DNA from 4 places in the Kitasatospora sp. NPDC056273 genome. Region 1 is predicted to be linked to each of the others. Evidence: riboswitches for the same ligand, from Rfam matches in the RefSeq annotation. Region 1 holds a riboswitch; each other region holds the start of a gene.
What was found. A riboswitch is a leader RNA that binds a small molecule or an ion and turns the genes downstream of it on or off. The one in region 1 is predicted to bind cyclic di-AMP.

Region 1 (7,727 bases):
GCCCGGCACGAGGCCGGCTCGCCGAACGTCATCGGCGCCTACGCGATCGCCTCGGCCTGCCGGGCGCTGACCGAGGCCGGCTTCGACGGGCTGGAGGCCCGCGAGCAGCAGCTGATCGCCCGGCTGACGGCCGGGCTGGCCGAGATCCCGCAGGTCAAGGTGCTGAACCTGTTCGGCGAGGGCTCCGCCCGGGTGGGCGTGCTGTCCTTCGTCGTCCGGGACTGGAACAGCTCGCACTTCTCCGCCGCGCTGTCCGCCGAGTACGGCATCGGGGTGCGCGACGGCCTGTTCTGCGCCCACCCGCTGGTGCGCACGCTGCTGGGCGACGAGGACGAGGCACCGTCCGAGTGTGGTGCGCCCGAGCCGTCGCTGCCGGGCGAGCGCAGCCTGAACGCGATCCGGGTGAGCTTCGGCGCCGGGACGCCGGACGAGCACGTCGACCGCTTCCTGACCGCCGTCCGGGAGCTGGTCACGGAGGGCGCGGCGTGGAACTACCGCAACGAGGGCGGGCGCTGCGTCGCCACCGTGCAGGTCGAGCGGGGCCGGCGCGCCGAGGGCTGACCGCTACTCGTCCAGGCCGAGGGCGAAGGCGGCCTCCAGGTCGTGCTGGGAGTAGGTGCGGAAGGCGATCTGGGTCTCGGTGTGGGCCACGCCCGGGACCTTGTTGAGCCGGCCCGGGATGACCTCGGCCAGGTCGTCGTGCCGGCGCACCCGCACCATCGCCACCAGGTTGTAGCCCCCCGTCACCGAGTAGACCTCGCTCACGCCGTCGATGGCGGCGATGGATTCGGCGATCTCCGGGATGCGGTCGACACTGGTCTTGATCAGGACGATGGCGGTGATCACAGTTCGGGCTCCTTTGTGGGGTGCCGCCAGCGTATCGGGCGTCAGCCCGGTCGTCGCGGGGGGTGGCGGACCACGGTGCAGGCGTAGAGGAACCCGGCCGAGAAGCCGATCACGTGGACCAGGTACGCCACCCCGGGGCCGGCCGCGTGCACCGACCACCACTGCAGGACGAACCAGAGGCCGAGCACCAGCCAGGCCGGGAAGCGCAGCGGCAGGAAGAACAGCAGCGGGACGAGGGTGGTCACCCGGGCCCGGGGGTGGAGGCGCAGGTAGGCGCCGAGGGCGGCGGCGATCGCCCCGGAGGCCCCGATGAGCACCCGGGTGGAGTTCGGCGAGTGCGCCTCGGCGAGCGCGAAGCCGTACGTGGTCAGGCTGCCGGCGGCCAGGTAGAAGACGGCGTACCGGGCCCGGCCCAGCCGCCGTTCGACGGTGGGGCCGAAGACCTGGAGGAAGAGCAGGTTCCCGAGCAGGTGCAGCCAGCCGGCGTGCAGGAAGAGCCCGGTGAGGACGGACAGCGCCGGGCGCTTGCCCGGGGTCGGGGCGGCCGGGCAGCCGGGGACCGGGTCGGGGGCCTCGGCGAGCTGTTCGGCGGTCAGCGGCCGTCCGGCCAGCACCTCGGCCGGGACGGCGCCCCAGCGCTGCTCGTACCGCTGCTCCGCGCAGACCCGGGCCTGGCCGGTGCCGTACAGCGGGTTGAGCCCCGCGGCCGGGCCGAGCAGGAAGACCAGGGTGTTGAGGGCGATCAGGGCGTAGCTGACCACGGGGGCGGTCGCCGCCGGGCGGCCGCCCCGGGCGGCGGTGTGGTCGGGGACCGCGAGCGCCATGCGGCCAAGCATCCCTCCGGGCGCCGCAGGTGACACGGCGGTTTACGGCAGGTGGACTAGCCCGGGTGTTCAGGCAACCGGTGGTCGCGACGGTTGCCCCAGGCAATAGGCTTGGGGCGGGCATTCCCGCCTCCCGCCGCCGACGCCGGGGCTCCGGGGGGAGCGCCTGCCCCACCCAGGGACCACCCGAGAGGACCCCCGATGACCGTCCCCGCTCTGACCGCCGAGACGCGCTGGCGCTGCACCCTGTGCGGCAATCTCACCCGCTTCGACGTGACCCGCACCGCGCGGGTGACCGAGTTCCTGCACTTCGACCTGGCCGGCGAGTCCAAGGTCGAGGAGACCGAGGTGCTGAGCGAGACCGTCGAGTCGGTGCGCTGCCGCTGGTGCAACGCCGTGGACCAGGTCGAGCTGGTGGCCCGTCCGGGCGCCGAGGAGACGCAGGCCCCCGCCGACCAGGGCTGATCCCCGCCGCGGCGGCGGGGTGGGTGCGCGGCGCACCCGCCCGCGCCGCACGGGACAATACAGAACAGGACGCACGGAGCGTGCCGACGGGGGGCGGCCGCGGCCGTGCCCCGCTGGACCAGGATCGGAGCCGAGGACGTGGTGGACGCAGCGAAGGAGCCCGGCGCAGCCCAGGGGCTTCAGCCCGCTGCGGCCGAGGCCCCGGCCGAGGCTGCCGGGACGGCGGACGGCGCCTCCGGGTCCGCGGCGGAGCGCGCCGTCGAGAAGCTCGACCGGCCGCTGCCCGAGGGCGTGCGCCGTCGGGTGGTCGGCCTGGCCTCGGACGCGCTCGGCGGGGTGCCGCCGGCCGAGCTCCCGCAGAGCCTGCGTCAGTACGTCAAGTTCACCCCGGCGCGGCGGGCCAAGTACGCGGCCACCGCGCTGGCGGCGGCGCTGGAGGCGGAGCCGGCCTTCCGGGTGCGGATAGCGGAGCGGCTGCGTCTCGGGCAGCCGGACCTGGTGAAGGCGCTGGAGTCGGGCACCGTCCCGAGCGCGGCCGATCCGATGGACGTCGCGGCCGCCGCCTACCTGGTGCGTTCGACGGGCTGGAGCCGGCTGGTGGCCGAGGCCGGCGAGGAGGCCGAGCGGGCCGGTGCCGAGGACGCGGCCGCGGAGGCGGTCCGGCTGGTGGAGAAGCTGCAGGCCGAGCTGGCCGAGGTGCGGGCCTCCGCGCGGGCGGACGCGGACCGGCAGCGGGCCGAGTCCGACGGCGTCCGCAGGGAGGCCGAGTCGCTGCGCAAGAGGGTGCGGTCGCTGGAGAGCGACACCCGCCGGGCGCAGGCCGAGACCCGCCGGGTGGCCGGCGAGCTGGACGCGCTGAAGGCGCAGGCCGCGGCCGAGCGCGGCGCGGCCGAGAGCGAGGCGCGCCGGCTCCGGCACCGGGTCCTGGAGCTGGAGAACGCGGCCGAGCAGGGCCGCCGTTCGGCCCGCGAGGGGCGCAGCGTGGAGGACATGCGGCTGCGGCTGCTGCTGGACACCGTGCTGCAGTCGGCCCAGGGGCTCCAGCGGGAGCTGGCGCTGCCGGTCGCCCAGATCCGCCCGGCGGACCTGGTGGAGGCGGTGGTGCCGGGGGCGGCCTCGCCGCACGACGTGGCCCGGCGCGGGCTGGCCGAGGACGATCCGGCGCTGCTGGACCAGCTGCTGGCGATCCCCCAGGTGCACCTGGTGGTGGACGGCTACAACGTGACCAAGACCGGTTATCCGACGCTGCCGCTGGAGCAGCAGCGGATCCGGCTGCTGGGCGGGCTGGCGATGCTGGCCCAGCGGACCCAGGCGGAGGTCACCTGCGTGTTCGACGGGCAGGACCTGGACGTCCCGGTGATCATGGCGCCACCGCGCGGGGTCCGGGTGCGGTTCAGCCGGACCGGGGAGACGGCCGACGAGCTGATCCGCCGTCTGGTGCGGGCCGAGCCGCAGGGCCGTCCGGTGGTGGTGGTGTCCACCGACCGGGAGGTCGCGGAGGGCGTGCGGAAGGCGGGCGCGCGCCCCGTGGCGTCGGTGCTGCTGCTGAACCGGCTGGCCCGGCCCTGAACCCGGGGAGGTTCGCATGATGCCTGGTCAGGGCCTGTTTCGGAGCATTGTGCGAGTCCGGTGAAGTCAGTGTGGGGACCGGAGTTCACGCCTTCGGGGGAGTGGCAAAACGGATAGATCTTCACTAGGGTCTGGCGTCAAACCTATTTTCCGGAATCTCATCCCATCAGGTGAGCCCGTTGGAAGAAGGAGCCGGTCCCTTGGCCTCCCACCGCCGTCCCAAGCAGCCGAGCCGCGCACGGATCTCCGTGCTCACCGCGGCCGCTGCGACCGCGGTCGCCCTCTCCGCCCAGGTGGCCGCGCACGCCGCGCCGCAGCCGAACAAGACGGACGTCAAGGCGCAGATCGACCAGCTCCAGGAGGAGCAGGAGCAGGCGGCCGAGAAGTACAACGGCGCCAAGGAGCGGGCCGACCAGCTGCGCAAGCAGGCCGACCAGCTGCAGGACCAGGTGGCCCGCGGCCAGGAGCAGATGACCCAGCTCCAGGGCGGCCTCGCCGAGGTGGCGGGCGAGCAGTACCGCAGCGGCGGCATCGACCCGTCCGTCCAGCTGATGCTCTCCTCGGACCCGTCCGGCTACCTGGACAAGGCCTCCACCGTCCAGCAGGCCAGCACCAGTCAGGCCGAGGCGCTCAAGGGGCTGCTGGACCAGCAGCGCCGGCTGGACCAGGAGAAGACCGAGGCGGCCGCCGTCCTCGCCTCGCTGGACACCACCACCAAGGACCTGAACCAGGCCAAGTCGGACGTCAACACCAAGCTGAAGGCCGCCCAGGACCTGCTGAACTCGCTGAGCTCCGCCGACCGCGCCGCGCTGCGGGCCCAGCAGGCGCAGGACGACCGCGCCTCGCGCGGCAGCGACCGGGTCGACCTCGGCAGCCTGCCGCCGGCCAGCGGCTACGCGGCCACGGCGCTGGCCAAGGCGATGAGCAAGCAGGGCTCGCCGTACGTGTGGGGCGCCACCGGGTCGACCACCTTCGACTGCTCGGGCCTGATGGTCTGGGCGTACGGGCAGGCGGGCGTCTCGCTGCCGCGCACCTCGCAGGAGCAGGGCCACTACGGCACCCGGATCCCCTCGCTGGACCAGGCCCAGCCGGGCGACCTGGTGATCTACGGCCCCGACATGCACCACGTCGGGATGTACATCGGCAACGGCATGGTGGTCCACGCGCCGCACACCGGTGACGTGGTGAAGGTGATGAAGGCCGACGCGATGTCGATCAACACCATCCGCCGGGTCTGACGGCCCGACACGCCCGAGGGGCTTCCGCGGGGGCCTGTGAAAAGCGCCACCCCCGTCCGGGGTGGCGTTTCGGGTTTCCGGCCCTTCGACGACCACATGGTGAGAACCGATCAGCCTTGTGTGCGTCAATGGTCACCATCGGTCATTTTCACAAAGGAACTTGGGTAATCTTCTGTCTTTTTTCTGACAAGGATTTGAACCGATCACGGTTCAGTTACTAGGGTCATGCTCCGAACCACCGCACTGTCGATCGCCCAGCCAGGGTGGCGGCGGTGGTTACCGTCGAGTTCGCAAGGCAGCGGGACAGGTCGAAGCGACTGTCCGACAGGGGAGCCCAGTGGTAGGGGGCGCTGCGGAGCGGAGCCGGGGAACCACGTTCCTCCGGGGTGAATCGGCGCCAGGTCGGCCGGTGGAACGGCCGTGAGGCGTCGTAGGGCATGCTTCCGGCCCGAACCCGTCAGCTCACCCGGTAGGCGGCCGTAGGAAGAAGGAGTCCGCCTTCGTGGCGTCCCATCGTCGTCCCAAGCCCGCCGGCCGCGCCCGGGTCTCGATCCTGACCGGCGTCGCCGCCGCAGCCGTCGTCCTCTCCGCGCAGGGTGCCCACGCGGACCCGCAGCCGACCAAGGAACAGGTCAAGGGGCAGGTCGACCAGCTCAACGAGCAGGCCGAGGTCGCGACCGAGAACTACAACGCCGCCCAGGCCAAGCAGCAGGACCTGGAGAAGCAGGTCTCCGGCCTGCAGGACCAGGTGGCCCGTCAGCAGGCCCAGGTCACCGAGCTCCAGGGCGGCCTCGCCGAGATCGCCGGCGAGCAGTACCGCAACGGGGGGATATCCCCCACCGTCCAGCTGATGTTCTCCTCCAGCCCGGACAGCTTCCTCAGCCAGGCCGACGCGCTGAACCAGGCCGGCAGCACCCAGAAGGGTCAGCTGAAGGAGCTCCAGGAGCAGCAGCGCAAGCTCGACCAGGACCGCAACGAGGCCCAGGGCAAGCTCGCCGAGCTGGAGTCGACCACCCAGCAGCTGAAGGCCTCCAAGGACGAGGTCCAGGGCAAGCTGAAGGCGGCCCAGGACCTGCTCAACACGCTGACCGAGCAGGACCGCCAGGCGCTGCGCCAGGCCGAGGAGAAGGCCGCCGCCGAGGCGAAGGCCAAGGCCGACGCCGCCCAGGCCCAGCAGCAGCAGGCCGACCGCGCCTCCCGCGACAACAGCCGCGGCAGCCTCTCGGCCCCCACGACCACCGCTCCGGTGAACGTGGCCCCCGGCAGCTCGCGCGGTGCCGCCGCGCTGTCCGCCGCCGCCTCCAAGATCGGCAGCCCGTACGTCTGGGGCGCCACCGGCCCGGGCTCCTTCGACTGCTCCGGTCTGATGGTCTGGGCGTACAACCAGGCCGGCGTGTCGCTGCCGCGCACCTCGCAGGCGCAGGCCTCGGCCGGCACCCGGCTCGGGACGGACCTCTCCAAGGCCCAGCCCGGCGACCTGCTGATCTTCTACACCGACGCCCACCACGTCGGCATCTACGCCGGCAACGGCCAGGTGCTGCACGCGCCCAAGCCGGGCGCGTCGGTGCGCTACGAGGCGGTCACCAACATGCCGCTGACCGGCATCGTGCGGGTCTGATCCCCGCTCGGACGTCTCCAGGCCCGGTCTCCCCCAGGGGAGGCCGGGCCTGCGGCTTTTCCGGCGGCTCGATCTGATGTCCGATTGGGGAGTGAATATTCGGGTTGGGAGGGGTTTGGACTCGCTTGCCCGGACTCGCTAACGTCTGCCACCGGACTCCCGCTCGACGGCCGCCCGTCCCGGTGCGGCGGCGGGGGCCGCGCCGCAGGATTGGAGCCGCTGCCGCCATGCCCGTGCACCGCCGTTCCCAACTGCTCACCCGGGCGCTGGTGCTGACCGCGGCCGCCGCCACCGCGTTGGGCGCGGCCACCGGAGGCAGCGCCCAGGCGGCCCCCGCCAGCCCCGACCCGGGCGACCGTCAGGACGTCAAGACGCAGGTCGAGCAGCTGTACGACGAGGCCGAGCAGGCGTCCGAGAGGTTCAACGCCGCGCAGGAGGCCCAGCGGCGGCTCCAGGGCGAGACCACGATCCTCCAGGGCGAGATCGCCCTCGCCCAGGACCAGCTCAACGGGCTGCGCGGCGACCTGGCGATGGTGGCCGGGGCCGAGTACCGCGGCGGCGGGATGACCCAGACCGCCCAGCTCATCCTCTCGCCCGACCCGGAGGGCTACCTGGCCCGCGCCCGCACCCAGGGCCAGGCCGCCGTGCGCCAGCAGGAGACCCTGCACGAGCTGATCACCCGCCAGCGCCGGCTCGACCAGCGCCGCACCGAGGCGGCCGACAAGCTCGCCGAGCTGGACCGGACCCGGCGTTCGCTCGCCGACAGCAAGCAGCAGGTCCAGCAGCGGCTGGCCGGGGCGCAGAAGCTGCTGAACGGCCTGGGCGCCGTCGAGCGGGCCCGGCTGGCGGTCCAGGACGCCCGGGACGCCGAGCAGCGCGCCACCCGGGGCACCGACCGGCTGGACCTCGGCACCGCCCCGCCCGCCTCCGAGCGCGGGGCGGCCGCGCTGGCCGCCGCGGTGCGGATGATCGGCTCCCCGTACGTCTACGGGGCCACCGGCCCGCACGCGTTCGACTGCTCCGGTCTGATGTACTACAGCTGGCGGCAGGCCGGAGTGACCCTGCCGCGCACCTCGCAGGCCCAGGCGTACGCCGGGCAGCGGATCAGCCTGTCCGAAGCGCGACCGGGAGACCTGGTGATCTTCTACCGGGACATGCACCACGTCG
Region 2 (7,727 bases), on a different contig from region 1:
CGGCGGCGCCGGTGCGCTCCATGATCTCCAGCAGTTCCAGCGCCCCGGCCGCGATCACGTCCACCCGGCCCGGGTGCATCGACGGGATGGCCGCGCGCTCGGCGTGGGTGGCGGCCAGCAGCTCCCGGGCGATCCCGGCGACCCGCTCCCGGCTGATCCGCGAGTGGTGGATCGCCGCCGAGTCGTAGCCGGGCAGGCCCTGGGCGATCGCCGACACCGTGGTGACCGTCCCGGCCAGGCCCACCAGGGTGGCCGCGCCGGTCAGCGGGACGACCGCCTCGGCCCGGTCCAGCTCGGCCCGCACGTGCGCCCGGGCGGCCTCGACCTGCGCTTCGGAGGGCAGCTCGGCGTCGCCGAAGTACCGCTCGGTGAGCCGCACGCAGCCGATGTCCACCGAGCGCGCCGCCTGCACGTCGTCCGTGCCGAGCACGAACTCGGTGGAGCCGCCGCCGAGGTCGAACACCAGGTACGGGCCGGGGAACTGACCGCCGGTCAGCTCCTTGGTGGCGCCCACGAAGGACAGCCGCGCCTCCTCCTCGCCGCTCACCACCTCGGGCTCGACGCCCAGGATGTCGCGCACGCCCTTGACGTACTCGTCGCTGTTCTCGGCGTCCCGGGAGGCGCTGGTGGCGACGAAGCGGACCCGCTCGGGGCCGACCCCGAAACCGGAGATGATCTCCTGATACTCCCGGCAGGCCGCGAAGGTGCGGGCCAGCGCGTCCGGGTGCAGCCGGCCGGTCCGGTCCACGCCCTGGCCCAGCCGGTTGACGATCATCCGGCGGTCCAGGTCGGTGATCTCCCCGGTCTCCGGGTCGAGGTCGGCGACCAGCAGGCGGATCGAGTTGGTGCCGCAGTCGATCGCGGCCACCCGGGTCGCGCTCACTCGGACTCCCGCTCCGCCGCGGCGTCCTCGGCGGCCCGCTTCTTCGCGGCGCGCTCGGCGGCCTTCTGCTGCTTGGCGGCGATCACGGCCTCGTGGTCCTGCTCCTTGGCGCGGTTGCGGGCGACCCGCTCACCGGCCGCCTCGACCTCGGCCGGGGAGACGCACGGGCCCTTGGCCCACCAGTCCTCCAGCATGCCGATCGCCTCGTCGCCGAGCGGGTTGACGCCCTCGCCGGCCGCCAGCGAGTGGCCGACCAGCACGTGCAGGCACTTCACCCGGTCCGGCATGCCGCCGGCGCTCGGGAAGCCCTCCAGCACCTCGATCGCGTCGCGCCGGGCGATGTAGTCCTCGTGCGCCTTCTGGTAGGCGGCGGCCAGCTCCGGTTCCTCGGCGAGCCGGGCGCTCTGGTCCTTCATCACGCCCTCCGCCTCCAGGGTGCCGATCAGCGAGGCGGCCTTGGGGCAGGTCAGGTAGTAGAGCGTGGGGAACGGCGTGCCGTCCGGCAGCCGGGGAGCCGTCTCCACGACGTCCGGGTTGCCGCAGGGGCAGCGGTGCGCCACGCCGCGCAGGCCGCGCGGCACCCGGCCGAGCTGGGCGGCGATGGCCGCGACGTCGGCGTCGGAGACGGTGGGGTGGTTCTCAGTGGTCATGGGGGGAGGTGTCTCCAACGGGGGACGGTGGGAGGGGAAGGGGGGTGGCGGGGGCCGCCGCGGCGGTGTCGGCGGCGTCCACCGAGTCCCAGATGCTGGCGTACCAGGGCTTGGCGGCCTTCACCTGGCCGGCGGCGCCGCCGGGCGCCGCGTTCGGCCCGGAGGCGGCCCCGCCCGCGGACGAGGAGGTCCTGGCGGAGGCCTGACCAGCCGGGTCCACCGCGATGTACGGGGTCTCCCCCGGCACCGCGTAGTGCAGCCGGGCGCGGGCCTGCGCCTTGACGTACTCCGGGTCCTGCCAGCGGGCCTTCTCCCGGCGCAGCTGCTCGACCTGCTGGCGCGCGTGGTCGGCCTTCGCCCGCTGGGCGGAGATCTCGGCGCGCTGGGAGATGAACTGCCGCGTCGGGTAGGCGAGGATCGCCACCAGCGAGCAGAGCACCAGGACGAGGACGGTCGCCCGGCTCGTGAACCGGGGCCGGGCCGCCAAGCCCGGGATCCTCCAGCCAGCCATCTCCCGTATCCCCTCCTGGTCGCGACGGTGCCCCGCCGTCCACCCTACGGGGTGAACGGCGGGGCACCGGTCAGGCGTGCGCTACCGGGAGCGCTCAGCCCTCGTGGCGGAAGCGCGGGAAGGCGCCGCGGCCGGCGTACTCGGCGGCGTCGTCGAGGATCTCCTCGATGCGCAGCAGCTGGTTGTACTTGGCGACGCGCTCGGAGCGGGCCGGGGCACCGGTCTTGATCTGGCCGCAGTTGGTGGCGACGGCCAAGTCGGCGATGGTGACGTCCTCGGTCTCGCCGGAGCGGTGCGACATCATGCAGCGGTAGCCGTTGCGCTGGGCCAGCTCGACGGCGTCCAGGGTCTCGGTCAGCGAACCGATCTGGTTCACCTTCACCAGCAGCGCGTTGGCGGTGCCGGTCTCGATGCCGCGGGCCAGACGGGCCGGGTTGGTGACGAACAGGTCGTCGCCGACCAGCTGGACCTTGTCGCCCAGCTTGTCGGTCATGGCCTTCCAGCCGGCCCAGTCCGACTCGTCCAGCGGGTCCTCGATGGAGACCAGCGGGTAGGCGGCGACCAGCTCGGCGTAGTACTCGATGAGCTCGGCGGCGGTGAGGTCCTTGCCCTCGAACCGGTAGGCGCCGTCCTCGTAGAACTCGGAGGAGGCGACGTCCAGGGCCAGCGCGACGTCACGGCCGGGCACGTAGCCGGCCTTCTCGATGGCCTCGACGATGAGGTCCAGGGCCTCGCGGTTGGAGTCCAGGTTCGGGGCGAAGCCGCCCTCGTCGCCCAGACCGGTGGACAGGCCGCGCTCCTTCAGCACGCCCTTGAGCGTGTGGTAGACCTCGACGCCCCAGCGGACGGCCTCGGAGAAGGACTCCGCGCCGATCGGGGCGATCATGAACTCCTGGATGTCGACGTTGGAGTCCGCGTGCGACCCGCCGTTGAGGATGTTCATCATCGGGACCGGCAGGACGTGCGCGTTCGGGCCGCCCAGGTAGCGGAACAGCGGCAGGTCGCTGGCCTCGGAGGCGGCGTGCGCGACGGCCAGCGAGACGCCCAGGATGGCGTTGGCGCCGAGCGAGGACTTGTCCGGGGTGGCGTCCAGGTCCAGCATGGCCTGGTCGATCAGGCGCTGCTCGGTGGCGTCGTAGCCGACCAGCTCCGGGCCGATCTGCTCGATGACGGCCAGGACGGCCTTCTCGACGCCCTTGCCGAAGTAGCGGTTCTTGTCGCCGTCGCGCAGCTCCAGCGCCTCGAAGGCACCGGTGGAGGCACCCGACGGGACAGCGGCACGACCCGTGCTGCCGTCGTCGAGGCCGACCTCGACCTCGACCGTGGGGTTGCCGCGGGAGTCGAGGATCTCACGGGCTACGACGACATCGATGGACGGCACGAGGCATCTCCTTGCGAGAGCAGGGTCCGGTCTGACGGTGGTGCTGCCAGCAGGACGATTGCGGAGTCGTTACGACCAGAGCCTAACCGCCCGGGCTGCCGTGGCCGCGTCGGCCTCGGTCCCGTCTCACCGTGTGGCCCTGCTACCCACCGGTAGTTCACCTGCTTGTCCCAGCTTGTCCCACCGGAGCGGGCGAATGCGGACGAAGGGGACCGGTAGGACCGGCCCCCTTCGGACGGCGGGGTGGAGCGGCGTCGGCGCCGAGCGCTCCGGCGCGGCGGCGGGCGCCCCCGGCGGGCACCCCGGTCTCGGGGCGCTGCCGGCCGCGGGCGCTCCCGGCGTCGGGCGGGGCGGCTCAGCCGAGGTGCAGCACCTGGCCGGGCATGATCAGGTTCGGGTCGCCGCCGACGGTGGAGTGGTTCTGCTCGTACAGCGCGCTCCAGCCGCCGGACACGCCCTGGGCGGCGGCGATGGTCGACAGGGTGTCACCGGCACGGACGGTGTAGTCGTGGCCGGCGGCCTGCGGGGCCTGCTGCGCGGCGCGCGGGGCGTACTGCGGCTGGGCGGCGGCCTGGCCGGCGTACTGCTGGTAGACGCTCTGGTGGCTGGTCCAGTACCAGCCGCCGTTGTTCTGGTACCAGTACACCTTGGCGTCGGCGTCCCAGCCGGCCTTGCCGGAGAAGCCCGGGGTCTGCGGCTGCGCCTGCTGCTGCGGGGCGACCTGCTGGACCGGCTGCGCGGCGGGCTTCTGGGCCGGCTTCTGGGCGGCGGGCTTCTGCGCGACCGGCTTCTCGGCGGGCTTGGCGGCGGGCTTCGGGGCCTGCTGCTTGGGGGCGGACTGCGGCTTGGCGTCCGAGGAGGTGTCGACCGAGGCCGGGGCACCGCCCTTGGTCAGACCGGCCTTCTGGGAGCAGACCGGCCAGGCGCCCGGACCCTGCGAGGCCAGCACCTTCTCGGCGACCGAGATCTGCTGGGCCTTGCTGGCCTGGTTGGCCTGCGCCGCGTAGGCGGTGCCGCCGTACGCCTTCCAGGTGCTGGACGTGAACTGGAGGCCGCCGTAGAAGCCGTTGCCGGTGTTGATGCTCCAGTTGCCGCCGCTCTCGCACTGGGCGACGGAGTCCCAGGTGGAGGCCGGGGCGGCGGAGGCGCCGGTGGCGGTGAGGAGCGGCATCGCGAGTCCGACGCCGGCCACACCGGCGACGGCGATGGCCTTCTCGGCCTGGGTGCGACGACGGTGACGGCCAGTTCCAACGAACAGCATGAAGAGGTCCCTCTCCGTACGCCTGCGAGGTGAGCTGTCGGGTTCGGACCGGGAGGTGGCCCGGCCGCCGTAAGCGGAAACGATTCCGCTCGGGCGGCTTCACCCCAAGCCGTGGGGAGACGGCAACAAACCTGGTTCCCCCGCCCCTGCCCAGGGTTCTGGTCGGTTTCCCGTGACGCGGCGGGCAGGATTCGGCGTTCCGCGTACGAGGTCCGCAGCTGCGAACTCCAGGGAGAGTAGACAGATCATCAGACCAATCACAAGCTCATATCACCGATATCACACAACAATTACGGCCCGTGTCCGATCGCCTACCAACAGCGGCGTTATGTCCGGATTGATGGGTGTTCACACCCCCGTCGGCGGGCGATCGGCGACGTCCCGTCAGCGTGATCTCAGCAGGTCGGAGGCGTCGAAGAGGCATCCGGAACGGGGTGCGGAGGGGCGTGCGGGGAACGGCTCTCCGGACTGAATTCCACCGGGAGTTCGCGCAGGCCACGCATGATCAGACCACCCCGCCAGCGCAGATTCTCCGGGCTTTCCGCGAGCCGCAGATCGGGCAGCCGGGAAAGCAGCGTGGCCAGCGCGGCACGCCCTTCGAGCCGCGCCAGCGGAGCGCCGATGCAGTAGTGGATGCCGTGCCCGAAGCCCAGATGGGGGTTGTCCTTCCGAGCCAGGTCCAGGGTGTTCTCCGCCGCGAACCGGGCCGGGTCGCGGTCCGCCGCGGCCAGCACCACCAGCACCGGGTCGCCGACCGGGATGTCCACCCCGCCGATGGTCAGCGGACGGGTCGCGAACCGCCAGGTCGCCAGCTCCACCGGCCCGTCGTAGCGCAGGAGTTCCTCGATCCCGGTCTCCAGCAGCGCGCTCTCCCCGCGCACCACCGACTCCTGCAGCAGCCGGCGCTGCTCCGGATTGCGCAGCAGCGCGTAGGTGCCGTTGCCGATCAGGTTCACGGTGGTCTCGAAACCCGCGAACAGGAGGATGAAGGCCATCGCCGCGGCCTCGTTCTCGGTCAGGTGCTCACCGTGGTCGCCGGCCCGGATCAGGCCCGAGATCAGGTCGTCCCCGAGGTCCGCCCGCTTGCGGTGGATCAGCTCCAGCAGGTACGCCCGCATCCGCTTCACCGCCCGCCCCACGCCGCCGCGTTGGCCCCCGCCGTGGCGGATCATCATCCCGGCCCAGTCGCGGAAGTCGTCCTGGTCCTCGGCCGGCACCCCGAGCATGTCGCAGATCGCGTAGATGGGGAGCGGGAACGCGAACTCGTGGATCAGGTCCGCCGAACCGCGCTGCGCGAAGCCGTCGATCAGCCGGTCGGTGAGCTGCTGCACCCGCGGCTCGAACTCGGCCACCCGGCGCGGGGTGAACGCCTTCGACACCAGCCGGCGCAACCGGGTGTGGTCCGGCGGGTCGATGTTCAGCAGGTGGGTCATCAGGTCCGCCTGCCGCTCCCCCGGGATGCCCACCCGGCCGGTGCGGTGCGCCTGCCCGCTGTGGTGCGCCGGGTTCTTCGACAGCCGGCTGTCCGCGAGCGCCTGCCGGGCGTCCGCGTACCTGGTCACCAGCCAGGCCTCCACCCCGCTCGGCAGGGTGGTGCGGTGCACCGGGGAGTGCTCGCGCAACCAGGCGTAGGCGGGGTACGGGTCGGCGGCGAACTCCCAGGTGAACAGCTGCGGGGCGGGGGCGTCGGACGACGGGGCGGCGGGCCGGGCGGGGACGGGCTGAGCTGGCATGGACCGACCGTATCCGGTGCGACGGGCCCGCCCTCCCTCCGGCGGGGCGCCGCTTCCCCGCCACTCCTTCGCCGCGCTTCCGCGACCGGACGCGTCGGGCGCGCCAACACTCCGTGGCCGGTCCGTGGACAGCTCTTGGCCGACTCTTGGCCGCGGGGCGGGCGTGAGCCTGGTCACCTGAGGGGTAATCCCTGTTGCGGAGGGTCAGGACGTGCCTACGATCCTCCGCAGTACGCGTGGGCGCCGGTGCGGTGTCGCCCACAGGGAGGAGCAGACCATGCGGGTCAGCGGGTCAGTCGTCGTCATCGCGGTCCTCGACGGCGGGTCGGGCGCGGGCCTCGCCCGCCGGTTCGCCGCCGCCGGCACCGCCGGAATGCTCATCGCCGACCAGTACGCCGGCATCGCCGAGGACCTCGCCGCCGAACTCGACCGGCCGGGCTGCCCCGTCGTCGGCGTCTGCGGCGACATCCGCCGCCCCAGCGACGTCGCCGCCCTCGTGGACACCGCCGAGAAGCACCTCGGGCCGATCGACCTGTTCGCCGTGGCCGGCCCCGACGGCGAGCGGATCATCTCGCTGGCGGACCTGCCCGACCACCTCGACCTGGAGCGGCTCGCCGAACTCGTCCTCCTCGTCGGCGAGGCCATCGGCGAACTCGTCCCGCCGCAGCGGCGCCCCGAGCGCACCGCCACGGCGGCCTGAGCGCCTACTCCCCGACCGGACCGAGGCCCTCGGCCGCGCGCACCGCGTCCCGGTAACCGCGCGCGGCCGACCGCAGCGCGGCGTCCACGTCCACCCCCGCGTCATGCGCCCGCTGCACCACCGCGAGCAGCAGCCGGCCCGCCGAATCGGCCGTCAGCTCGGCCGGCAGCCCGTACGCCTCGTCCGGCACCCCCGTGAAACCCGCCCGGCGCACCCGCGACACCAGCTTCGCCGCGTACGCCAACGAGGGCAGCCCGGCCGGCACGCCGTCCAGCACCGACTCGCGGTCCGCCTTCTCGGCCGCCTTCAGCTGCTCCCAGTTCGCCTCCGCCTCCGTGGCGCCCTCGACCTCGACGTTCCCGAACACGTGCGGGTGCCGGTACATCAGCTTCTCGACGATGTCCCCGGCCACGTCGTCGACGGTGAACGGCTCCGTCGGGTGGTCCTCGGCGATCCGGGAGTGGAAGAACACCTGGAACAGGACGTCGCCCAGCTCCTCGCGCAGCGTCTCCCGGTCCCCCGCCTCGATCGCCTCGACCAGCTCGTACGCCTCCTCGACCAGGTACTTCACCAGGCTCTCGTGCGTCTGCTCGGCGTCCCAGGGGCAA
Region 3 (7,727 bases), on a different contig from region 1:
GGAGCAGCCGGCCCGGCCCGCCCCGCAGGCCGTACCGGCCCAGCCGGGCGGGCCGGGCGGGCCGCCGGCCGCGGGAACCTCCTGACCGGAGGAACTACCGGACGGTGAAGCGCAGTTCGGGACGGTCCCAGGTGATCCTGCCGTGCGCGGGGAAGGTGCCGACGCGTTCGGCGCCCACCCGCAGGTAGAAGCGCTCGGCGTCCGGGTGGGAGACCACCAGCACGCTGGCGATGCCGGCCGCGCGGGCCTGCTCCAGCATGTGCGCGATCAGCTCGCGGCCGGTGCCGCGCCCCTGGGCCTCGTCGGCGACGAACATCAGGTCCAGTTCGGCCGGTTCGCGGATCAGCCCGTAGAAGCCGAGCAGTTGGTCGGTGGCCGGGTCGAGGGCGAGGAACACCTCGTGGCCGGCGATGTAGTCGGGCGTCACCCGGTAGCCGTCGATCATCGGCGCGTACTCGCCGTGGTAGGCGGAGGAGGCCTGGATCAGGTCGGTGAGCCGGTCGGCGTCGGTCGCCTCTGCGCGCCGGATAGTCGTCTCGATCATGGCGGCGAGTATAGGGGCAAACCGGAGTAGTGACTATTACATGACCGGCTGCCCGGCCGACCGGCGGCGCCGGTCGGCGGCCCGCAGCACCAGGACCCGCACGGTGCGGCCGTCCACCGGCCCCGGACAGCGGAGGATCTCGCTGGCTATCCGGCGCTCGCCGAGCGCGTACCGCAGCGGGTCGAGGTGGCCGCAGCGGCGGCCGTGCCCGTCGTTCAGCGGCTGGACCCGGACCTCGCCGTCCGGGGAGGTGACCCGGACCAGCTCGGTCAGCGCCGCCAACTGGCGCTCCGGGCCGAAGACTTCGGGGTAGGCGAAGATCAGGTAGCCGCTCAGGGTGAGGGCGAAGGCGCCGTCCGCGAAGGGCAGCCGGGGCAGCGCGGCGGCCACGTACCGCTGCGGGTGGGCGGCCGAGTCGGCGGCGAACAGCCGGCGGGCCCGGTCCCAGCTGCGCAGGTACCGCTCGGGCCGGTACGGGCGGGGCGAGGGGTGGAGCCACGGGCGGGCGGTCATCGAGGCGGCCATCGCCGCCCGGGCGGCCAGGGCGAGGTCGGCGACCACCGGCGGCGGCAGCGCGTACGCCGGGTCGACGGCGACCACCCGGCAGCCCAGTTCGCGCGCCTCGGCGGCCAGGCCGGCCGCGCCCCCGGGGCAGTCCAGCAGCGGCCCGGGCAGGGCGGCGAGCCGGGCCCGGGTGAGGCCGAACAGGGCGCAGTACTCGTCCAGCGGACGGGAGGTGACCAGCACGTCCGGGAGGGCGGGGTGAGGGCCGGCGGCCACCCGGCCATCCGAACACGGAGCGGCCCCGCCCGCATCCGGGAGGGGTCCGGGACGCGGGCGGGGCCTGGGTGGAGCCGGGCGGTCAGCGGCCGAGCAGGCCCTGGGCGGCGGCCCGGTTGACGTTGGTCAGGCCGCGGACCAGCTGGGTGGTGAGGAAGACCAGCAGCACCCCGAGGAGCGAGAGCCCGGCGATCTGCCAGGGCGCCTCGATGTCGTACACGTGCCGGATGTCGTGGCTGTCGTAGAAGTCGAACACTCGGTACCCGTGCCAGGAGGTGTAGGTCGGGAAGACCCAGTGGTACAGCGGGTAGAGCGCCGCCGCCCAGCCGAGCAGCAGGAACACCAGCGTCACCGCGAAGCTGAACACCGCCCAGGGGAGCATCAGCACCTGGTACAGCACGGCCTTCCAGCCGGCCCCGTCCGCCAGCCGCGCGGTGACCGCGCCCCAGCTGCCCTGGCGGACCCGGCGCACCGGCTCCGGGCCGGGGACGTCCAGGGCCAGCATGCCGCGCACCCGGGCCCGCTCCAGCCGGCCGAAGCCGCGGGCCGTGGCGGTCAGGGCGCCCAGCACGGGCAGGCCGAGCGCGGTGACGAAGGTGGCGAGGCCGAAGCAGAACATCGTGACCGCGACGGCGAAGCCGAGGATCGCCACCGGCAGACCGGTGAGCGCGTAGCCGACCTCGCGGTAGTAGTACGCCGAGAACGGGGCCCGCCACAGGGCCGGACGCCGCTCGGTCCGCCGGGCCCGGACGGGGCGCGGGTCGTCACCGCGACCGCCCAGAACGTCCCACTCCCGGTCCTCCACGCTGCGGCTGCTGCTCATGTTCCCGGCCCCCGGCCCCTCGTGCTGTCGTCTGTCGCTCGTTCGTCCCGCTGACTGCGTCCAGTCTGGTGGACGCGCCGCCCGGCCGTGATCCGGAGGCCTGGCGGATCCGGGGTGGGGTTAACCCCCCTCCACCCGGGCGGCCGGGCCCGGCCACTCCTCGGCGAGCAGCGTGAAGAGGTACGCGTCGGACCGGTCGCCGCCCGCGGACCCGGCGGACCGGACCCCGCCCTCGGACCCGTCGGACCGAGGCCGCCCCTCCGGCCGGAAGCCCAGCCGGGTGAGCACCCGGCCGGGGGCCGGGTTGGCCGCGGCGGTCCGGGCGGTCAGCTGGTGCAGGCCCAGGGTGCCGAAGGCGAAGTCGCCGAGCAGGCCGACGGTCTCGCCCGCGTAGCCCCGGCCCCAGGACCCGCGGGCCAGCACGCACCCGAGGTCGGCGGCGCCGTGCCCGTCGAGGGTGAGCGCGGCCTGCCCGATCGGCGTCGCGTCCCCGGGCTCCTCGGCGTCGGCGAGCCTGGTGACGGCGAGCCGGTAGGTGTCCCGCTCCTCGGCCATCGCCTCCTCCAGGTAGAGCTCGATCTGGTCGGCGCAGTCCTCCCGGCCGCTCGGCCCGAAGGGCAGGTGGCGGGTGACCTCGGGGTCGCCGAACAGCGCGTGCAGCGCGTCCACCTCCTCCTCGGTGTGGTGGTACTCGCGGACGGCCAGGCGCGGGCCGGTGAGTCGTACGGGGACCATGGCTGCCGACCCTATCCCCGCCCGGCGGCTACCGTTCGGACTATGAACGACGAAGACCTGCGGCTCGCCCCGCGCACCAAGGCCGCCGACCTGCTCGCCTGGGCGGCCGAGCAGGGCCGCGCGCCGGTGGCCGAGGGGCCGCTGCGCGCGGTGCTGGCGCTGCTGGAGCTGGGCGAGGGCAGGATGCACGACGGCTGGCCCGAACTGACCTCCGACGCGGTGGAGCACCTGCTGTACGAGCGGCTCCACCTGTACGTCCAACCCGCGCCCGAGGAGGACCCGTTCGCCTACGGCGACGCCGTCCGGCTGCTGGTCGACCACCAGCGGGCGTCCCGGCGGCTGAACGCCAAGCGCCAGGAGCGGCTGCACGCGGAGGCCGAGTGGCAGGGCGAGGTCGCGGCCGGGCTGCTGCGCCGCGCCGACCTGGTGACCTGGCCCCGGCTGTACGCGCTGCTGCTGCACGCGTACGGGGTGGACGTCACGGACCCGGCCGCGGTGCGGGACTGGCTGGCCGGCTTCGGGGAGCTCCCGGAGGAGGAGCGGCTGGCCGCGTACGAGGCGCTGGCACCGGCCGGCTGGCTGGACGAGCCGGACGAGCAGGGCTGGGGCCCGGGCCGGGTGCTGTCGGTCGGCATGGCCACGGACGGCGCTCGGCGGCTGCTGGAGCAGGGCCTGATGCGGCGCAGCTACCGCAACCTGGCGGAGCTGACCGCGCTGGGGCGGCCGATGCCGGAGGAACTGGCCGGGGACTTCGGGCGGTTCGAGGAGGCGGCGGCCGAGGCGGCGCTCGACCTGTTCGGCGGGTGGACGGTGCCGGGGCTGCCGCGGCTGCTGGTGACGGAGTTCCCGGAGCTGGCGCCGGAGCCCGGCCAGGAGGAGATCGAGGCGTACCTGGCGCAGCTGCCCGCCGAGGAGTGAGACGCCGCGGCGAAGCCCCCGGTCCGGTGCTGGTGCTCCGGGCCGGGGGCTTCGCGCTGGGTCCGCCCGGGCGGGTGCCTCAGGGCGGGTGCGTCAGGGGTTGAGGCCGCGCTGCTGGAGCCAGGGCTCCGGGTCGACCGGGGCGCCGCCGCCGGGGCGGACCTCCATGTGCAGGTGCGGGCCGGTGACGTTGCCGGTCGCGCCGACCTTGCCGATCTGCTGGCCGGCGGCGACCTTGCCGGAGCCCTTGGTGATCGCGGAGAGGTGGCAGTACCAGATCTCGGTGCCGTCGGGCAGGGTCTCGACGATCCGGTAGCCGTACGAGCCGGCCCAGCCGGCCGAGGTGATGGTGCCCTGGCCGAGCGCGTGGACCGGGGTGCCGGTGTCGGCGGCGAAGTCCAGGCCGGTGTGCAGGTTGGCCCAGTAGCGGGCGCTCTGGCCGTAGTGGGCGGAGAGCCGGTAGTCCGTCACCGGGAGGGTGAGGGCGGCGGCCTTGGCCCGCTCGGCCTCCTCGGCGGCGCGCTTGGCCTCGGCCTCCTTGGCGGCGGCCTTGGCCTCCGCCTCCTGGGCGGCCTGGAGCCGGGCGGTCTCCTCGGCGGCGGTGCGCTGGCTGTCGGCCTGGTTCTGGATGCGGGCGGCGAGCGCGAGGCCGGGGTCGGCGGAGAGGGCGACCGCCGTCTCGTCCGGGGCCTCGATGGCGGGGGCGGCGGCCGGGGTCGCCGAGGTGAAGCCGGTGGCACCCAGGGTGGCGGCGACGGCGGTGACGCCGAGCAGCGGGGAGGTTCCGCGGGTCTGACGCGGCATCCGGTGGCGGTTGGTCTCGGCCTCCGCGGCGAAGTCCTCCGGGCCGAAGGCCTCGGGGCCGTCCGGGCCGGGGTGGTCGAGGAGCTGGGTACCGGCTGCGAAGCCGGCCGGGTGTGCCGGGGTGTGCGTCGACGCCACGGAGGCGCGCTCCTTTCCTTCCTTCGCGCCTACCGGGTTAGCTGACGGGTTCGGAGCAGGAAGGTCTCCTACGGCCGGGCCGGAGCCCCGCCGATTCACCCCAAGGAACGTGGTTCCCCGGCTCCCTGACCTGCCCGGAGGCCGGTCGGTGGGATTAGGCGACGGCGCACGGTGCCGTCTGGGTACGGCGTTGACAACCGCGCTGCGTTATCAAACGTTAATCCTAGGAGGCTCTGATTCCAAGCCATCCGTTCGGAGCAGCCCCGCGGCAGGTGATCGGACGTCAACGAACGGTCCCTCATGCACGGCCCCATCTGAGTACGCCTACTCATGTGCGGCCCGGCCGGGCCGCAGCATCCTGACGCCATGAGCGCACCGATGCAGACCCGCACCACGGCCGCCTACTACCTCCAGGCCGTCCTGTCCTTCGCCCTGTCGGGCACCGCCCTCGCCGTGGGGATCATCTACCTGCCGGTCGGCGGGTGGACCCGGGCCTTCCTCGGACTCGGCCTCCTCTTCACGGTCAGCTCCGCGTTCACGCTGGCGAAGGTGATCCGGGACCGGCAGGAGTCCAACGACATGGTCACCCGGGTGGACCAGGCCCGGCTGGAGAAGCTGCTCAGCGAGCACGACCCGTTCAAGGTCGAAGGGGTCTGACCACCCCTCCCCCTCTTCTCCGTCGCCTCCGACGCCTCCGACGCCCGACCGCTTGACGGCTAAGGCTATTAGCCTTAGCTTTATGGCTATCGGCAGCACCGCCGATGCCCCGCACCGGCGGCCCGAGGAGGACCCCATGAACGGCACCATCACCCCGAGCACCCAGTACCTCACCGTCCCCGGCGGCCGGATCGCCTACGACGACACCCGGCAGGGCGACGGCACCCCGGTCGTCCTGCTCCCCGGCATGCTCGACAGCCGGGCCGCGTACCGGCACCTGCGCCCGCTGCTCGTCGCCGCCGGCCACCGGGTCGTCACCATGGACCTGCGGGGCTTCGGCGAATCCTCGATCACCTGGGACGACTACGGCCCGGCCGCCCTCGCCGGCGACGTCCTCGCCCTGCTCGACCACCTCGGCATCGAGCGCGCCGTCCTCGCCGGGAACTCGTACACCGGGGCCACCGTCGTCAAGGCCGCCGGGGACGCCCCCGAGCGGGTCGCCGGGATCGTCCTGCTCAACGCCTTCGTCGAGAACCCGCCGCAGGGCGCCCTGATGCGCGGCGCCATGGGCCTGATGGGCGCCGCCCTCGTCCACTGGCCGGCCGCCTGGGGCTTCTACCTGCGCCGGATGGCCTTCCCCGGCGCCAGGCCCGCCGACTTCGACGCGTACGTGGACGGGCTGGTCGCCGCGCTGCGCACCCCGGGCCGGAAGACCGCCACCCGCGGGTACGTCCACGGCGACTCGGCGCCGGTCGGCTGGACGGCCGCGGTGCGGTGCCCGGCCCTGGTCGTCATGGGCAGCAAGGACCCCGACTTCCCGAAGCCGGAGCTGGTCGCCGACCGGCAGGCCGCCGCGCTCGGCGCGCGGAAGGCGATGATCGAGGGGTCCGGGCACTACCCGATGGCCGACAACCCGGCGGCCACCGCGGACGCCCTGCTGCCGTTCCTCGCCGAGCTCGGCTGAGCCCCGCCCGTCCGCTGCCCGCCCCTGCCCGACCTGATCCGTACGGAGAGCCCGAACCCATGCCCCGCGTAGGACTGACCCCCGACCAGGTCGTCGACCACGCCCTCGCCCTCATCGACGAGCAGGGCGCCGAGGCCCTCACCCTGGCCTCCGTCGCCGCCCGGGCCGGGGTCGCCACCCCCTCGCTGTACAAGCACGTCAGCGGCGGCCTCGCCGAACTGCGGCGGCTGATCGCCGTCCGGGTCACCGGGGACCTCGCCGACCGGCTGGCCGGGGCGGCCGTCGGACGCAGCGGGGACGACGCCGTCGCCGCCGTGCTGCGCGCCTACCACGCGTACGCCACCGAGCACCCGCACCGCTACAACGCCCTCCCCCAGGCCCCGCAGCCCGACGACGACCTGGCCCGGGCGGCCGCCCGGCTCGTCGGCGTGATCATCGCCGTGCTGCGGGAGTACGGGCTCGACGGCTCCGAGGCGGTCCACGCCGCCCGCACCGTGCGCTCCGTCGCCCACGGCTTCGCCTCCCTCACCACGGCCGGCGCCTTCCAGCTCACCGAGGACCTCGCCACCACCCAGGACCGCCTCATCGCCACCCTCACCACCGGCCTCCGCGCCTGGCCCGCGTAAGCGGCCGGAGCGGCGAGTGCGGCACTGCGCAGGAAGTCGGCCCGGCCGACTTCCCGCGGTGGCGGTGGTGCTGGTGCGGCGGTTCGGTCGGCCTTCGCCGGTGGGGGAAATGGGGTATCAAGGACCAGTGCCCCTGGAGCCCGCCGGCAGTCCGACCGCGCGCAGTGCGATGCGCTGCGTGCGGCTGCTGCTGGGCTGCACCAGCGCGGCCGAGCTGCTCGGCACCGTCCTGGCCGAGGGCCCGAGCTGGATCACCGGCGAGGGGTCCGCGCTGTACCTGCTGGACTCCGCCGGGATGCTCCGGCTGACCGCCTCGCACGGGCTGCCGGACTGGGCGCACGAGCGCTACAGCGTGGTCGACCCGGCCGGTGAGCTGCCCGCCGCGATGGCCCTGCGGCTGCGCCGCCCGTACCTGCTCAGCCCCGAGCACACCAGCGTCGACTACCCGAACCGGAACACCGGCATGGGCACCGGGATGGTCGCCGTGATCACCCTGCCGATGGTCGTGGACGAGCGGCCGATCGGTGTGCTGGCCCTGGCGCTGGCCCACCGGGGCACCGTGCCGCGCCGCGACCTGGACGTCCTGGAGACCCTCGCCGAGGCCTGCGCCCACCGGCTGGCCCATCTGCTGGACCACGCCGACGCCCACCTCCCGTACGGCACCCGGGCACCGTACGGCGTCCGGTTACCCGAGGACCCGCGGGCGGCGGACGGCCGCCCCGCCGGGCTGGCCCACCC
Region 4 (7,727 bases), on a different contig from region 1:
GGCGCTGGACCACCCCCGGGTGATGCGCTCGCACCTGGCGCTGATCCTCGACCCGGACACCGGCGCCTTCGTCCAGGACCCGGAGCAGCAGCAGCTCGGGGCCCTGCTCCAGGGCCTGCTGCTCGACTGGGGCGCGCCCGACCCGGTCGCCGAGCACGCCGTCCTGCGCAGTGCGCTGATGGGCGGCTGCATCGGGGTGCTGCTGCCGGGCGCCGAGATCCCGCTGGCGCCGATCCGGGCCGACCTCTTCCGCCGCTACGACCTGGCCTGGGAGCTGGGCCGCCCGCCGCAACCGTCCCCGCCGGAACGCGAGAGGCCGCCGGCCCGCGACTGACGGCGGGTGGGCGGCCTGGCGGACCGACTGCCGGGGGCCTCGCGAGGGAGGGATCTCACAGGCCCCGGACGGCAGCGGCTCAGCGTTCCTTCAGGATCGAGGCGAGCAGGTCTATCGTGCGCTCCGGCGTGAGACTGTCCACGCAGAGCCGCTCCATGACCTGGATGTAGGCGTCGACGTCGTCGCGCTTGTCCAGGTAGAGCGCGCTGGTGAGCTGCTCCAGGTAGACCACGTCCGCGAGGTCCTGCTCCGGGAAGCGCAGGATCGTGAACGCCCCGGACTCGCCCGCGTGCGCGCCGAACCGGAACGGCATGACCTGGATCACCACGTTGGCCTGCTCGGCGACGTCGATCAGGTACTGCACCTGACCGCGCATCACCTGGGGCCCGCCGACCGGCCGGCGCAGCGCGGCCTCGTCGATGACCGCCCACAGGCGCGGGCTGGCCCCCTCGGTCAGCAGTTTCTGACGGCGCAGCCGGAGGCTGACCCGCCGTTCGACCTCCTCCTCGCTGATGACCGGCCGACTCTGGCCGAAAACCGCCCGTGCGTACTCCTCGGACTGCAGCAGTCCGGGGATGAACTGCACCTCGTAGGTGCGGATGAGCTGGGCGGCCTCCTCCAGGCCGACGTAGGTCTGGAACCAGCCCGGCAGCACGTCGTTGAAGCTGTGCCACCAGCCGGACTTGTTGGCCTCGCGGACGAGGCCGAGCAGGGCTTCCCGCTCGATGCCGTCGTCCACGCCGTACAGGCTGAGCAGGTCGGCGACGTCGCGCTCCTTGAAGCTGACGCGGCCGAGTTCCATGCGGCTGATCTTGGACTCGGAGGCCCGGATCGCGTAGCCCGCGTCCTCGCGGGTGATGCCGCGCGCCTCACGCAGGCGGCGCAGCTGCGAGCCGAGGAGGATCCGGCGGACCATCGAGCCGCCGCCCGGCTGAACTGTGGTCATGCGGTCGAAACCTCCACCTAGGGCAAACAGCGCACAGTCTGCCATCAGTTGAGCGCTCACGGTGCCGATACTGACGGATGTTCCTATCAGTTCTGCACTCCACGCACCAGGATGCACGTGCATTCGGCGCTTGCATATGCCAATAGTGCGACTGCACGTGAATCGACTCTTGCATCTGCAGTGAGCGCACACCACCATGGTGCACGTGCACCTGCACATCCCTGGCAATCCCGCGGGCTCCGCGTCGACCCCACGCGCGACTCCGTGCACCGACCCGACGGCGTCCCCCGCGTCATCGGGCGTTCGAGTGCGCGCGCGCCTGGTCGAGGGGGCGGCCGAGCGGCCGAGCGAGTCGGAGGTGACCGGCATGACCCCGGCGGGTCCAGCCGTGTCCGCCCCCTTATGGGAGGAGCTCTTCATGAGCACCGGTACGGCTTTGGCGGTTGACCCCCATGTGGTCACCTGTACGCTCGCTCCTCGCTTCGAAGCCGTCAGAACCGCGCGGGACTTCGCTCGGAGCACGCTCCAGCTCTGGGGCCTGACGGAACTGTTCGACGACGTCGCGCTGGTGGCCTCGGAACTCGTGACCAACGCGCTCCGGCATGCGATCGGCGCACGGCCCGACCCGTCGGGCGGCGCCCTGGGCGAGTACGACTTTCCCATGAAGCCGACCGCGGACGGCCGGCTGCCGATCCGAATAAGCCTGGTGCACCGCGCACCCCAGGTGGTCTGCGCGGTGAGCGATCCGAGCAGCACCGGCCCGGTCGCCCGGGAGGCCGACTTCGTCGCCGAATCGGGCCGCGGGCTGCACCTGGTGGAGTCGTTCAGCCGCTCCTGGGGCTGGCACCCGCTGGGCAGCGGCAAGGTGGTCTGGGCGATGTTCGAGGCCGAGTCGGTCGGCGGTTCCCCGCTGGACGGACACCCCGGGCTCGGCGGCCGCTCACCGCTCGACGGTCCCGTCGACGTCGGCGGACGGCATCGGCGCTCGGCCTAGGACGGGCCCCGCGCTCCGAGCGGGTCCTGTACTCCCAGCGGGCCCCGTGCTCCGAGCGGGCCCGGCGTTCCGGACGAGCCCTGACCCCGGGACAGGCCCTGCGCTCCGGAGGAGCCCTGCCTTCGGGACGGACCCCGCGCCGGACGGCGCGCGGCCGGTCGACGGACACCCCGGGAGGACCGCACCCCGGGCGCTTCCAGCAGGCCCCGTCGAGAGCCTCCGGCACCACGGAACCGCGAGCGGCTCAGCGCGGCCGGGCGGGCCGGGCGGCCGGACGGATCCGGGAGAGGCCTCCGGAGCGAAGACATCCGGAGGAGACAAAGACAAAGGCCGTCGTGGTGTCGGCACCCACGACGGCCCCCCGATGATGGAGCACGGCGGCCGGTCAGACCGCCAGGTGGTCGAACTCCCCGTCCTTCGCCCCCAGCAGCAGGGCGGAGATCTCGGCCCGGGTGTAGATGAGGGCGGGGCCGTCCGGGAACCGCGAGTTGCGCATCGCCACATCGCCGCCCGGCAGGGCCGCGAACTCGACGCAGTTGCCCTGGGAGTTGCTGTGCCGGCTCTTCTGCCAGACCACCCCCTGGAGATCGGCGGCGGCCATCCCGTTGTAGGTGTCGTACGAGCCGTGCGTGTCCTGCGAGTCGTGCATAGAAATCTCCCGAAGAGCTCCGGAGTTGTCGTCCAGCGCGGCGCCCCCGGCACCGCCGAAACGAACGGACCGGCCCCGTACCGGTCCGGCACAACGCCTCACTTGACGTGATGATAGCCGCAGTGCACGTGCATCAGCACGGGACATTGCAGGTGCACGAGGCCTTTTACCCGCAGCCGCGAACTCTTCACGGGCCCTTCCCCTGACGGTACGTAAACGGACATAGCCGATGAATCGTCGAGCCCGCGATAACCGGCCGTGAGCACCTCCCCGCTGAATGTTGATCTTCGAATGCCGGGAGTCGCCCGCCCGTGACCCTCCGTCAAGCCGGGCTCATGCTGTGAGACATCTCACGCGCCCCGGGTGCAACGCCCGCCCCCTCGGATCGCGTCGGGACAAGCACCGGCCACCACGCGGGGGTTGGGCGAAGAATGTCCGGATTGTAGGCAAAGCGCCCGGACCGGCGCCGGAGACGCACCGGGTCCGTACCGCGAGCACGCGAAACCCGTACGGCAGCCGACTGCAAGCCGGACGGGCCGATGTCCTACGATCTCCGGCATGAGCACCGCAGCCATTCCGGGCGCGCCACTGCCCGTCCGTACTCCAGGCTCCCGTGCGCGGGGGCGCCACCGTCGTCCCGAGCGCCCCGAGATCCCGGCCGGCGCCCCGGCCCTGGTGCTCGCCGTGCCCGCGACCGCCGGGCCCGAGTCCCGCTCGGTCGTCGAGGAGCTGCTCTCGATCGTCCGCACCGAGCAGAACGGCGTCCAGACGGCCGTCGGCTACCTCCCCGGTGACGGTGCGGCGGGCGCGAGCGGCGAGGACCGCACCGTGGCCGAGCTGCTGGCCCTGGCCGCCGAGGCCGGGCGGCCGATGCCCGTCCTGGTGCCGCTGGTGCCCGGCCCGCACACCTTCCTGACCGGGCTTCACGCGCTCGCCGCCGAGTACGGCGCGCCCGTCACCGACCCGCTGGGCCCGCACCCGCTGCTGGCCGAGGCCGTGCACGTCCGGCTCTCCGAGGCCGGGCTGGCCCGGGCCGACCGCGCCCGACTGTTCGCCATCGCGACCGCCGCGGACGGCGTGGTGCTGACCACCGTCGGCGGCGAGGACGCGGCCGCCGCGGCCGGCATCACCGGCGTGCTGCTGGCCGCCCGGCTGGCCGTGCCGGTCGTCGCCGCCGCGCTCGACGTGCCCGGCTCGGTGGCCGCGGCCGTCAACCACCTCAAGGACACCGGCTCGCAGCGCCCGGCGCTGGCCCCGCTGGTGATCGGCCCGGAGGCGGACTCCGAGCTGCTCGCCACCGCCGCCGAGGAGACCGGCTGCCCGTCGGCCGCGCCGCTGGGCGCCTACCCGTCGGTCGGCCAGCTGATCGCCTCCACCTACCTGGCCGCGCTGCCCACGCCGTCCCCGGAGGACCTGGCACGGGCCGAGGCGGAGGCGGCGGCCGCCGCCGAGGCCGAGGGGGTCGTGGAGGGCTCCCGTGGCGCCCACGCGGCCGCCGAGGGGCCTGGCGGACGATAAGGACACCGCGCGCGGGTTCGCGCGCACCGAAGGGCCCGGAACGGATCGCGTTCCGGGCCCTTCCGTGTACTTCCCCCACCCCGTCCGTCCCGTACGGGAGTCACCCGGCAATGAAGGGGAATGTCCGTTCTGGCGCTATTTGAAAGGAAATAGGGAGCGTGGATTCACATGCTCCGATCGCGACCGCTCCCCCACCCGCCGGAGTGCGCCACTCCGCGATTCGACGCACCGTCACGCCACTCCTGAGGCGGAGCCAGTTGTCGGCTTCCACAACAGCATTGCCTGAAAACGATCATTTACGATCATGGTGAGTGGCAATTTTGGCAGTTTCCACTAAACCGTGATGCACATCACAGTGGTTTGCAGTTTGAACTTAAGTCTGATTAACGTGCTCCCCGTTCGTGACCACACGAACCCGGTCATCCGCAACGCCGAGTCCTGCCGTCGGATGTCCTGGAAGCGCGAAAACGCACCACGGCAGGAGCGGGGGACCCACAGGTAAGTCGCCCCGGACCGCTCTCCGGAACGGTCCAGGGCTAGGGGTGAAGCCGTGCTCACCGCACGGCCGGGCAACTCCAGCCCGAATCCGACAGCTCACCTCGCAGGCGTGGGAGAGGACCACGTCTTCATGCTGCCCACCAACGGCACCCGTCTGTCCGGCCGTACCCGTCGCGTGATCGCCGCCCTCGGCGTCGCGGGCGTCGGCCTCACCGTCCCCTGCCTCACCACCGGCACCGCCTCGGCCGCCTCCGTCGCCACCTGGGACAAGGTCGCCCAGTGCGAGAGCGGCGGCAACTGGAGCATCAACACCGGCAACGGCTTCTACGGCGGCCTCCAGTTCACCTCCAGCACCTGGTCCGCCTTCGGCGGCACGGCCTACGCGGCCCGCGCCGACCTGGCCACCAAGGACCAGCAGATCGCCGTCGCCGAGAAGGTCCTCGCCTCGCAGGGCCCCGGCGCCTGGCCGGTCTGCTCCGTCCAGGCCGGGCTCACCAAGGGCGGCGCCGCGGCCGCCGTTGACACCTCGGCGGGTTCGACCGCCGCCAAGCCCGCCGCGCCCGCCCAGAGCGCCAAGCCGGCCGCTCCGGCCGCTCCGGCCGCGAAGCCCAGCGCCAAGCCCGCGCAGCCGCAGACCCCCGCCGCGAAGCCCGCCGCGCCCGCCCAGGGCGACGCGCAGGCCTCCACCGACTCCGCCGCCTCCGGCAACCGGAGCGACTGGGTGCAGAAGCGCCAGCAGCAGGCCCAGGGCGGCGACTACACCGTCGTCGAGGGCGACTGGCTGTCCGCGATCGCCGACCAGCACAAGGTGCAGGGCGGCTGGCAGCGGCTGTACGACCTCAACCGCGGCACCCTGACCGAGGGTCCGGACACCATCTACCCGGGCCAGCAGCTGTCCTTCGGCGGCAACGGCCAGGCCCGGGCCGGCCAGTCCTCCGCCGGCACGTCCGGCTCGGACTTCACCTGGTTCGACCGCTCGCAGAAGTCCGGCCAGTCCGCGAACGGCGGTGCCGTGAACGCCCAGCCGACCGCGCAGCCCGAGGCCCCGGCCGCCAAGCCGTCCACCAAGCCGGCCGCGAAGCCCGCCACCAAGCCCGCTCCGCAGCCCCAGGCCCAGACGCAGACCCAGACCCAGACCCAGGCGCCGGCCGTGACCGGCAGCATGGCCGCGGCGGTCTCCTTCGCCGAGTCGAAGGTCGGTCAGGCGTACGTCTACGGCGGCACCGGCAACGGCGGCTGGGACTGCTCCGGCCTGACCCAGGCCGCGCTGCGCGCCGCGGGCGTCTCCGTCCCGCGCGTCGCCGCCGACCAGGCCGCCGCCAGCACCCACGTCTCGCTGGACAGCCTCCAGGCGGGCGACCTGCTGTTCTGGTCCAACAACGGCAAGGACTCCGGCGTCTACCACGTCGCGATCTACATCGGCAACGGCAAGTACGTCGAGGCCGCCAACCCGAGCTCGGGCGTCCGCGAGCAGAGCATCGCCAACTGGGCCCCGGACTTCGCCGGCCGGGTCTGAGGACGGCGCGCGGTCCACGGTCCACGGCTGACGGACCTCCGGTAACAGCTGACGGGTAACAGATAACAGCTGACAGATTTCAACATCTGTCAGCTGTTATCCGTCAGCTGTCGGCCGTCGTCCGAACGCTGACCGCCCACCACCCCCGGGGAGAGTCTGGTCGCTCCTCCCCGGGGGTTCCGGCGTTCCCGGGGCCACGGCGTGCCCGACCGTTCCCGACCGCGGTTCCGCCCCGTTCCGTGGTGGATCGCCGCCCCAGCGGGCATGCTGCTGCTCTGCACCCGAGGAGGAGTCACATGGCCCAGGTCACCGTCACCCTCGACGCGAACCTCGCGATCGACGCGATGATGCTTTCCGGCACCAAGAGCCCCCAGGACGCCGTCGAACTGGTCCTGCGCGACTACCTGGCCCGCGGCCGCCGCACCGAGACCCGTACCGGCGAGGCCGCCGACGGGCACCGCCTGACCGCCGACCGCCCGACCGCCCAGGAGGGCTGACCCACCCCACGGCCCGCCACGGTCCGGCACGGCCCGCGACGGCCGACCGCGCGCACGCCGACGGGCCCCGGAGAGCGATCGCCCTCCGGGGCCCGTCCGACGGCCGTGGCGGCCGGGGTTCAGCGCGCGCAGGCCCCGGTGGACCCGCGCATCACCAGCTCCGGCTGGAACATGAACTCGCCGCGCTGGGCGGCGTTCCCGCCGACCTCCTCCAGCAGCGCGTCCACCGCCGCCGTGGCCATCGCCTCGACCGGCTGGCGGATCGTGGTCAACGGCGGCTCGGTGAAGGCGATCAGCGGAGAGTCGTCGAAGCCGACCACCGACACGTCCTGCGGCACCGACAACCCGCGCTGCCGCACCGCCCGGATCGCCCCGAGCGCCATCATGTCGCTCCCGCAGACGATCGCCGTGCAGCCCTTGTCGAGCAGCGCGCCAGCCGCCGCGTGCCCGCCCTCCACGCTGAACAGCGTGTGGTGGACGAGGTTCTCGGCCTCCTCCCGGCCGAGCCCGAGCACCTCGCGCATCGCCGCCGTGAAGCCCTCGATCTTCCGCAGCACCGGTACGTACCGGCGCTGACCGACGGCCAGCCCGATCCGCTCGTGCCCGAGTTCGGCCAGGTGCTGGACGGCCATCCACATCGCGGCGCGGTCGTCCGGCGAGATGAACGGCGCGTCGATCTTCTCGCTGTAGCCGTTGATCAGCACGAACGGCACCCCGCGCCCGGCCAGCCGGGCGTAGCGGTCGTGGTCGGCGGTGGTGTCGGCGTGCAGGCCGG

Region 2: another riboswitch for cyclic di-AMP. It lies ahead of ACFCY1_RS40790 (transglycosylase family protein); the one in region 1 lies ahead of ACFCY1_RS08660 (NlpC/P60 family protein).
Region 3: another riboswitch for cyclic di-AMP. It lies ahead of ACFCY1_RS31840 (M23 family metallopeptidase); the one in region 1 lies ahead of ACFCY1_RS08660 (NlpC/P60 family protein).
Region 4: another riboswitch for cyclic di-AMP. It lies ahead of ACFCY1_RS26535 (transglycosylase family protein); the one in region 1 lies ahead of ACFCY1_RS08660 (NlpC/P60 family protein).

Annotation. Positions count from the first base shown of each region.
Region 1 covers NZ_JBHJSJ010000007.1:275-8,001, reverse strand. The annotation lists gene ACFCY1_RS08690 (aminotransferase class V-fold PLP-dependent enzyme) at 1-561, shown strand, start outside; gene ACFCY1_RS08685 (Lrp/AsnC family transcriptional regulator) at 565-846, opposite strand; gene ACFCY1_RS08680 (rhomboid family intramembrane serine protease) at 888-1,670, opposite strand; gene ACFCY1_RS08675 (hypothetical protein) at 1,872-2,135, shown strand; gene ACFCY1_RS08670 (NYN domain-containing protein) at 2,274-3,704, shown strand; gene ACFCY1_RS08665 (C40 family peptidase) at 3,905-4,942, shown strand; cyclic di-AMP (ydaO/yuaA leader) riboswitch at 5,281-5,434, shown strand; gene ACFCY1_RS08660 (NlpC/P60 family protein) at 5,445-6,560, shown strand; gene ACFCY1_RS08655 (C40 family peptidase) at 6,788-7,727, shown strand, end outside.
Region 2 covers NZ_JBHJSJ010000105.1:681-8,407, reverse strand. The annotation lists gene ACFCY1_RS40810 (exopolyphosphatase) at 1-883, opposite strand, end outside; gene ACFCY1_RS40805 (DUF501 domain-containing protein) at 880-1,551, opposite strand; gene ACFCY1_RS40800 (septum formation initiator family protein) at 1,523-2,044, opposite strand; gene eno (phosphopyruvate hydratase) at 2,139-3,425, opposite strand; gene ACFCY1_RS40790 (transglycosylase family protein) at 3,781-4,686, opposite strand; cyclic di-AMP (ydaO/yuaA leader) riboswitch at 4,692-4,860, opposite strand; gene ACFCY1_RS40785 (cytochrome P450) at 5,082-6,419, opposite strand; gene ACFCY1_RS40780 (SDR family NAD(P)-dependent oxidoreductase) at 6,697-7,119, shown strand; gene ACFCY1_RS40775 (MazG family protein) at 7,124-7,727, opposite strand, start outside.
Region 3 covers NZ_JBHJSJ010000048.1:47,382-55,108, reverse strand. The annotation lists gene ACFCY1_RS31870 (hypothetical protein) at 1-85, shown strand, start outside; gene ACFCY1_RS31865 (GNAT family N-acetyltransferase) at 95-544, opposite strand; gene ACFCY1_RS31860 (hypothetical protein) at 581-1,324, opposite strand; gene ACFCY1_RS31855 (sensor domain-containing protein) at 1,407-2,147, opposite strand; gene ACFCY1_RS31850 (GNAT family N-acetyltransferase) at 2,268-2,882, opposite strand; gene ACFCY1_RS31845 (hypothetical protein) at 2,925-3,800, shown strand; gene ACFCY1_RS31840 (M23 family metallopeptidase) at 3,894-4,742, opposite strand; cyclic di-AMP (ydaO/yuaA leader) riboswitch at 4,755-4,913, opposite strand; gene ACFCY1_RS31835 (YiaA/YiaB family inner membrane protein) at 5,109-5,399, shown strand; gene ACFCY1_RS31830 (alpha/beta fold hydrolase) at 5,482-6,363, shown strand; gene ACFCY1_RS31825 (TetR/AcrR family transcriptional regulator) at 6,423-6,989, shown strand; gene ACFCY1_RS31820 (SpoIIE family protein phosphatase) at 7,117-7,727, shown strand, end outside.
Region 4 covers NZ_JBHJSJ010000034.1:11,212-18,938, forward strand. The annotation lists gene ACFCY1_RS26510 (TetR/AcrR family transcriptional regulator) at 1-334, shown strand, start outside; gene ACFCY1_RS26515 (helix-turn-helix transcriptional regulator) at 414-1,280, opposite strand; gene ACFCY1_RS26520 (ATP-binding protein) at 1,699-2,274, shown strand; gene ACFCY1_RS26525 (DUF397 domain-containing protein) at 2,660-2,923, opposite strand; gene ACFCY1_RS26530 (hypothetical protein) at 3,482-4,441, shown strand; cyclic di-AMP (ydaO/yuaA leader) riboswitch at 4,892-5,062, shown strand; gene ACFCY1_RS26535 (transglycosylase family protein) at 5,049-6,455, shown strand; gene ACFCY1_RS26540 (hypothetical protein) at 6,752-6,952, shown strand; gene ACFCY1_RS26545 (LacI family DNA-binding transcriptional regulator) at 7,072-7,727, opposite strand, start outside.